Regions from separate parts of the Paraliobacillus sp. X-1268 genome, predicted to be linked through region 1. Evidence: riboswitches for the same ligand, from Rfam matches in the RefSeq annotation. Region 1 holds a riboswitch; the other holds the start of a gene.
What was found. Region 1 has a riboswitch for thiamine pyrophosphate ahead of thiD (bifunctional hydroxymethylpyrimidine kinase/phosphomethylpyrimidine kinase). Riboswitches for the same ligand answer to the same signal wherever they lie in the genome.

Region 1 (4,218 bases):
GAAATACGCCAGCGATATCATCCATATCCCCACGACTTTCTTCTACTGTCTTTCCGGTATCTAACGACTCTAATTCAGCTAATTCTTCTTTATCTCTTTCAATTAATCCGGCGATTTTTCTAACGATATTGCCTCGTTCAGTTGCAGGTGTTAACGGCCACTTGCCATGATCAAACGCTTCTCTTGCCGCAGCAATTGCAGCTTTAGAATCCGATTCGTCGCCTTCAGCAGCGGAAGCTATTATTTCTTGGTTAAAAGGGTTAATAATTTCTCTAGTCTTTCCAGATTTTGCTGTTACCCATTCTCCATTAATGTACTGTTTTAGTAAACGCAAATAATTCACTCCAATTTATTAAGTTTGTTAAAAAAATATTTAACGTTTTGAATTATATAAATTCTAACATGATGCTTATATTGTGTCAAAGTCAAAAAGTCGTTGAATGAACAACAAATAAACGATTAATTTCGCGCTAAGAAGTATAAATAACACTATCTCTGATTTGAAAATCCTTATTTTATATAGAAGAATTAGTAATTTGCATTAACAATTAAAAAAATATTATAAAGGCTCTAAGTACCTATATTATCATGATTTTAACCTATAAAACGCACTGAATTTGACTGTTTGCATTTGACATTTAATTTATAGTAGCTAACATTAAAGCTATAAAGAATAATTTTAATTCATTTAATTCTTTGGAGAAGGTGCCTTTAATGAATAATAAAGAGAATTCAAAAGCTAAACAGCAAATTGAAGCGGCTCAAGATATAGTGATTGGATCTATTACAGAAACGATGGATCTTTATGGTGTCACACCATCAGCAGCTAATTTATATGCTACGATGTATTTTAAAGATCAAATGACTTTGGATGAAATGCGTGAGGAATTAGAAATGAGTAAGCCTAGTATGAGCACCAGCGTACGTAAACTTCAGGAATTTGAAATGGTGAAAAAGACGTTCACACGTGGAAGTAGAAAACATACTTATGTAGCTGAAAAAAACTTTTTTCGATCGTTTATGGCGTTTTACTGTCAAATGTGGGAAAGAGAAGTCAAGACAAACATGGAGGCTATCAATCAATCCCAATTAGAGCTAAGTGAGGTAGTTGAAGACAAAACTGCTAGTCCACAAGATAGTGAGATGGCAAAAAAAACGTATGATCAATTAGAAGAGTCAAAAGTATACTATAATTGGTTGTCGCGTTTAGTTTCAAGTATAAGAAGTGAAGAAATATTTGAATTTTTACCTAAAGATTAGAGAATTATTAGGCAATATAATTGTCTCATAAAAATGCTCTTTAATGAAAACTATTAGAGAGTATTTTTATCTGAACTGTGTTAAATAAATACTTAATTAATAAAACGTTTTTAACGTTTTAAATATATAGAAACAAGGAGAGGGTAAGAATGAATAAGGTCAAAAAGGGGTTATTGAGTTTATTGTTCTTAACACTATTTGCTGTACTAATGGCTTGTGGTAGCGAGAATGCAGAGGATACGAGTAGTGAGGAAGAAACTAATAAAGGAACGATTAGTATCGGTCAAATTGATTGGGCTGAGAACATTGCTGTAACGAATATGTGGAAGTATATTCTTGAAGATGAAGGATATGACGTTGAACTAACCGTAATAGGTATGGGAACAACAATGCAAGCACTAGAAAGCCAGGAACTGGATGCTAGTTTAGAAATTTGGCTTCCGGTCCAAGATAAAAACTATTATGAAGAATACAATGAAGTTATTAATTTTTCTGAGGAAACATGGTTTGATAATGCAAAAGTAGGTTTAGTAGTTCCTTCGTATCTTGAAGATATTAATAGTGTAGAAGACTTAAATGCTAACAAGGAATTATTTAATTCAGAAATTACTGGATTTGGTCCTGGAGCTGGTACGATGGAAGTAACAGAGGAATTAATCACAGCTTATGACCTTGATTATGAGTTATTATCGAGTTCTGAACCTGCTATGATTGCAGCAATAGATCAAGCTATCAAAAATGAAGAGGCGATTGTATCTCCACTTTGGACACCACACTGGGTTTTCTCAGAATATGATTTAAAATTCTTAGATGATCCTGAAAATATTTATGGTGGCGTTGAAAAAATTCATCATGCGACTAGACATGGTTTTGAAGAGGATTTTGAAGAAGTTGATCAATGGTTTAAGAATTGGAAAATGAATGACGAACAAATTGGTGAATTAATAAATTATGTTGAAGATGCAGAAGAGCCTATTGATGGAGCTGGAGAATGGGTTGAAGAAAATAGAGACTTAATTGGCGAATGGATGAATAATTAAATTAAAATAAAACCTATGTTGATCAGTTAGCTGATTTACATAGGTTTTTTTGTTTCTGAAAATGTATCTATTTGACAATTAAGTTTAGACGTGATTAAGTAGAAGTATAATTTAATTAGTAATCCACTAGGGGCGCCATTTGGCTGAGATAAAGAGTTTTCTTTGGTCCCTTTGAACCTGAACTAGTTAATACTAGCGTAGGAAAGTGGAGTTGGGACCCGTTCGCATACTATTTGTGAATATATTAAAAGGAAACCGCTCCATTTTTGGGGGCGGTTTTTTGTATGGAAAAAATTAATATGATTATTGTAAAAAGGTTTAAATTAAATAAGGAGAGGGGTTGTATTAATGATAAAAATACCTACAGCACTGACGATTGCAGGTACTGATCCAACAGGTGGGGCAGGGATTCAAGCTGATTTAAAGTCATTTCAAGAAAGAGAAGTATATGGAATGAGTATTCTAACTTCTGCAGTTGCACAAAACACGCGTGGTGTTAGTGATCTGCATCATATGCCAATTGGATTTATTGAAAAGCAGATGCAAGCAGTGTTTGATGATATACCGCCAGATGCGATAAAAACAGGGATGGTTTCAACAATAGAAATGATGGAATTAATTGCAATGTATGTTAAAAAGCAAGATTCACCATATGTGATTGATCCAGTAATGGTTGCGACAAGTGGGCATGCTTTAATGGAAAAAGAGTCACGTCAAGTGATTCGAGATTTACTTATTCCACTTGCTACAATAGTTACTCCTAATGTTCCAGAAGCGGAAATATTAGTGAACTTTAAGATTGAGGATGTAGAAGATTTAAAGAAAGCAGCGAAGGTCATCGTTGATGAATTAGGGGCTGCTGCGGCAGTTGTCAAAGGTGGACATCTAGAAGGTAAAGCGGTTGATGTTTTGTATGATAAGCAAGTTTTTCATTTATTAGAAGCAGAACGTACGTATACAAAGCATACGCATGGAACTGGTTGTACGTTCTCGGCTGTGATTACAGCTGAATTAGCAAAAGGTCAACCTGTATTAGATGCAGTTACGATTGGTAAGCAGTTTATTACAGATGCGATTCGGTATACATTAAATATTGGTACAGGAAGCGGTCCAACAAATCATTGGGGTCATCGCTTGCAAGGTTTGCCAAATCAAAAGAAGGAGGAATAAATAATGAATAAGATTACGAGAATGATTGAATTGGTTAGAGAAAAAGAACCATTGGTACATAACATTACCAATGAGGTGGTCGTGAACTTTACTGCAAATGGTCTATATGCGATCGGTGCATCCCCTGTGATGGCAAGTGCAATCGAAGAGGTAGGAGAGATGGCGAAAAACGCTGACGGTTTGCTATTGAATATTGGAACATTAACTAGTAATCAAGCAGAGGCAATGATAGTCGCAGGAAAAGCTGCAAATGAAAAAGGTATCCCAGTGGTGCTTGATCCTGTAGCTGTTGGTGCTACATCATTACGTAGTGAAGTTGCTTCACGTATTTTAGAAGAGGTAAAGATTTCGTTAATACGAGGTAATGCAGGAGAGATAAGTAATTTATCTGGTGCGAAAGCAGAAGTAAGGGGTGTGGATTCTGTCGGTACACTTGATAATCGAAGTGTGGCCATTCATGCTGCTAAGCAATTGGGTGTGCCTGTAATGGTTACTGGTGTGAAAGATGTAATTACAGATGGTAAAGAATTATATACTATTTCAAATGGAACACAATTATTAACTAAAGTAACAGGAACTGGCTGTCTATTAGGTGCGGTTATAGCTGCTTTTTTAACAACCGGAGAAAAACCATTACTAGCAGCAACAGCAGCTGTGGCTTTTTATGATGTAGCAGCAGAACGTGCAAGACAAAACGCTTCTGCACCTGGGAGTTTTCAGATAGCCTTTTTAGATGCTTTATTTGAAA
Region 2 (4,218 bases), on a different contig from region 1:
TAGGCATTACCCCAAATCCAAACCAAATAACGAGCAGTGGTGCAAGTACGATAATCGGAATGTTTTGCGATAAAATCAATAACGGATAAAAGGCCTTTTTAAAGGTTGGTAATATATGCAAACTAATCGCCACCATAAGTCCCACTGATACGCCAATGGCAAATCCAATTACTGATAATTTCGTTGTAGAGATAAGGTGATGCTGATAGCCACTCCAACCAGCGATTCCTTCTTGAACAATTACAGTTGGTGCCGGTAATAGCCATGCTGGGATATCAAAAAGGTGACTAATCGTTTCCCATAATACGATAAGAACAGCAATGACGATAATTGGACTGATCGTTTTTGTTGTAATTTTTTTCATATTAGAAAGGCGATGTCAAAACTGGCACCGCCATCCCTCCCTTTTACTTAACGATACTTCTCTGTTAATACGTCCATTGATGCACCATCAGGCTTATAATAGACTTTCACTTGCGAAATAATACTCGGACAACCACGGGCAGCCATTTCTACATTCATTTTTTCTATAATTTGAAATAGCTCCGTTAATTCACCTTCCATTGTCGTTTCGAGTGGATTAACTTGGTACCTCACACCAGATGCTTCGATTACTGCGATTGCTGCGTCAACATATGGAATGACATCTTCGCCATTTTTTGTTTTTGGGATAATTTGAATACTTACAAGTGCATTAGCCATTTTTCGAGAGCCTCCCTTTTAATCTTCAGGTAAAAATTCATTCGTAAATGCATCATTCGCATTAAGTTCTGTCTCTAATAAATCATTTTCGTACATCCAATCTGCGTAATTTTCCCACACTTCAACATCTTGGACACCCCATTTAGCTGCGTCATCCTGATATTTTGGTGATAACCATGCTTGACTAGCCTTCACAAGTTCTGGGTCTAAATCAGGTACAGCTTCAATTAAAATATCTGCCGCTTCTTCTGGATTATCTATTGCATAATTATACCCTTTTGCTACAGCCGCTAAGAACTTTTCAACTGTTTCTGGATTCTCATCGATCATCATTTCATTCGTTGTAATGACTGGTGTGTAGTAATCTAATTTCTCTGAGTAATCGGTTAGATACTGCATGTTTAGATCAACACCACGAAGCTCAGCCTCAACACCTGTCCACCCATAATATATCCAAGCAAAATCAATATCACGTTCTACCGCCGTGAAGAAATCAGTATTTCCCATATTGATTATGTTCACATCTTCCACACTAGCGTCTTCTTGTTTCATTAGTGAGTCAATTACTGCTGCCTCAACTGGTGCTCCCCAACCACCATACGTTTTACCGGCATAATCTGCAGGTGATGTAATTTCTTTATCTACTGGAGAAGCAAATCCTGAAGTATTATGCTGAATAACTGCTGCAATAGATACAATCGGTATATCTTGTGTCCGAGCCTCTGTAATTGTTTCCTGTGCACTAATTCCAAAATCAGCTTTTTCCGCTGCTACAACTTGATCTGCACCAGATTCACTTGGCAATGTAATTTCTACATCTAAGCCTTCTTCTTCAAAAAAACCTTCAGCTTGCGCAACATAAAGCCCGGTATGATTTGTATTTGGTGTCCAGTCTAGCACCATCGTTACTTTCTCCAATTCTTGACTAGCTTGTTCGTCATTTGCACACCCTGTAATAATAAATCCAAGTGTAACCAATAAAAATAATACTTTCTTCATCTTAAAATCCCCCTTTTATTTGTGGAGGAACATATCCTTTTTCACGAAAAAAAATACGCTTAGGCATTAGCCTGGGCGCATATATAGTCACTTCTATTCGTGTTCATATATGTTCCCTACGCTGGTCTCAGCCAGATCAGGTTCCAAGGGTCAGTATCTATAACGGATACGATCTCAACCAGCCAAACTGGTCCCCCTACATTGAAACGTGCTATTTAATTAATTACACTACCAACTTTGCCATAGATTCGACTAATATTCAAGTACTATTTCATCATCATTAGTCATTTTTCTTTACTATTCAGTCTATACATAAGCAAATGATTTCATCTTTTCTACTTATTATGGCAGAATAAACATGCAAAGATTAATTAAATAACTGAGGTGTTCTAATGAAAATAGATGTATGGTCTGATTTTGTTTGTCCGTTTTGCTATATTGGGAAACGTCGCCTAGAACAAGCGCTCGAACAATTCCCGCAAAAAGATAGTGTTGAAATAGAATTTAAAAGCTTTGAATTAGATCCAAATGCAGCAGTATATGCAGGTAAGAGCATTCATGAAGCAATTGCTGATAAGTATGGGATGCCAATCGAACAAGCGAAAGAGACAAACGCTGGACTTGGTCAGCAAGCTGAAAGTGTTGGTTTGACATTCCATTTCGAAACAATGAAACCGACTAATACGTTTAACGCGCATCGCTTAGCAAAATATGCCAAAAGTATTGGTAAAGAAGCAATCTTGACAGAGAAACTATTGTATGGTTATTTTACCGATTCTGTTAATCTAAGTGAAACAGATGCATTAGTTAAGATTGCAGAAGATGCTGGGCTAGAGAAAACAAAAGCAATAGAAGTTCTTCAAGATGAAACAGCTTTTGCTAATGACGTACGAGCTGACGAATCATTGGCACAACAATACGGTGTGACTGGTGTACCGTTTTTTGTAATTAACGATAAATATGCAATTTCTGGTGCTCAACCAGTAGAAACATTTAAAGATGCCTTAAATACAGTTTGGGAAGAAGAAAATCCAAAGCCAAAATTTACGGATCTTTCAACTTCTAAAACAGAATTTTGTACTGATGATTCATGTGGCATTCCCGAAGAAAAATAATACGTGAAGGTTTCCGAAAAATCGGAAGCCTTCTTTTTTTATCTATGCTAAAATGAATGTTGCTAAAAACAAGGAGGACATCATAGAATAATGGCAACTTTATTACAGAAAAAACTAGGCTTATTACTAATCATATTAACCTTATTAACTGGCTGTGGTCTTCAAACTGATCTAAACAGGGAAACACAAACAGATTCGGATCTTCCTTCCGCAACTGTGGATCGTGTTGTCGACGGCGATACGGTCCATATTATCTTGGATGGTGAAGAGGAAAGTGTTCGACTTTTACTAGTTGATACACCTGAGACAAAACATCCTAACCTGCCAGTCCAACCCTACGGAGAACAAGCGAGTAAGTTTGCTAAAGAAAAATTGACAGAAGGCACTCAAATTCAGCTCGAATATGATGGTCCAAAGCGAGATAAGTATGACCGACTGTTAGCATATATATGGATAGACGGTGAACTTTTTAATGAAATGTTGTTGGAAGAGGGATTCGCACGTTACGCCTATGAATATGATCCGCCTTACACACATTCCGACCAACTAAAGGAAGCCGAAACTAAAGCAAAAGCAGCTGATCTTAACATCTGGAGTGAGGATGGTTATGTAACTGAAGATGGTTTTACAACAGTCGATATAGATGAAACAAGCTCAGATGTTTACTATCAAAATTGTACGGCAGTAGCTGAAGCAAATGCTAGTCCTATTTCAGAAGGAGATCCTGGTTATGGTACACATTTAGACCGAGATGGCGATGGTATTGGTTGTGAATGACATAAAAAATAGTAAAACACTGTATCTTCAATGGAGATACAGTGCTTTTTCATGAAAACTCTTAGGCTTTATTGCCATTAAAAAATGTTCGTTTCAAATACTTCTCTATTTCTACTATTATAAATACACTTAATCCGACTCCAATCGGAATTAACCAGAGTCCAATATCTAGTGCTGCTGTGGCAAAAATAGTTTGCATAAATGGTAAATACGTAATCGCAAGCTGAAGTAGAATTAAAATCGCACAAACAATAAATGCAATTTTATTCGTGAAAAAGCTTTTGTTTAGCGCAAATCCATGTTCGTTTCTAACATTAAATAAGTAAAACATTTTACCAAATACAACAATATTTAATGTCACTGTATTAGCTACTGCATGTGCATAACCATTATCTACCATTATTGCATTAGCAATCAAACCACCACCAGCTACAAGTGCTGCCACATAAAAGATTCGAAATACATAGTACTTGCTTAACAATTGTGTTCCCTTTTCTCTTGGCTTACGAATCATCACATCTTTTTCAGCAGGTTCATAAACGAATGCAAAAGATATAGTGATGGCCGAAACCATATTAATCCACAATAGTTGAACAGGACTTAACAACATGGAAATTCCCAGCAA

Region 2: another riboswitch for thiamine pyrophosphate. It lies ahead of D2K62_RS14395 (ABC transporter substrate-binding protein); the one in region 1 lies ahead of thiD (bifunctional hydroxymethylpyrimidine kinase/phosphomethylpyrimidine kinase).

The regions. Positions count from the first base shown of each region.
Region 1 is NZ_QJSK01000029.1:1,884-6,101, reverse strand. Features, by position in the region: gene betB (betaine-aldehyde dehydrogenase) at 1-334, opposite strand, end outside; gene cudC (choline uptake/conversion transcriptional regulator CudC) at 715-1,260, shown strand; gene D2K62_RS17410 (glycine betaine ABC transporter substrate-binding protein) at 1,410-2,300, shown strand; TPP riboswitch at 2,419-2,521, shown strand; gene thiD (bifunctional hydroxymethylpyrimidine kinase/phosphomethylpyrimidine kinase) at 2,649-3,470, shown strand; gene thiM (hydroxyethylthiazole kinase) at 3,474-4,218, shown strand, end outside.
Region 2 is NZ_QJSK01000016.1:5,079-9,296, forward strand. Features, by position in the region: gene D2K62_RS14385 (ABC transporter permease) at 1-364, opposite strand, end outside; gene D2K62_RS14390 (thiamine-binding protein) at 412-702, opposite strand; gene D2K62_RS14395 (ABC transporter substrate-binding protein) at 721-1,701, opposite strand; TPP riboswitch at 1,798-1,909, opposite strand; gene D2K62_RS14400 (DsbA family oxidoreductase) at 2,094-2,816, shown strand; gene D2K62_RS14405 (thermonuclease family protein) at 2,907-3,593, shown strand; gene D2K62_RS14410 (cation-transporting P-type ATPase) at 3,655-4,218, opposite strand, start outside.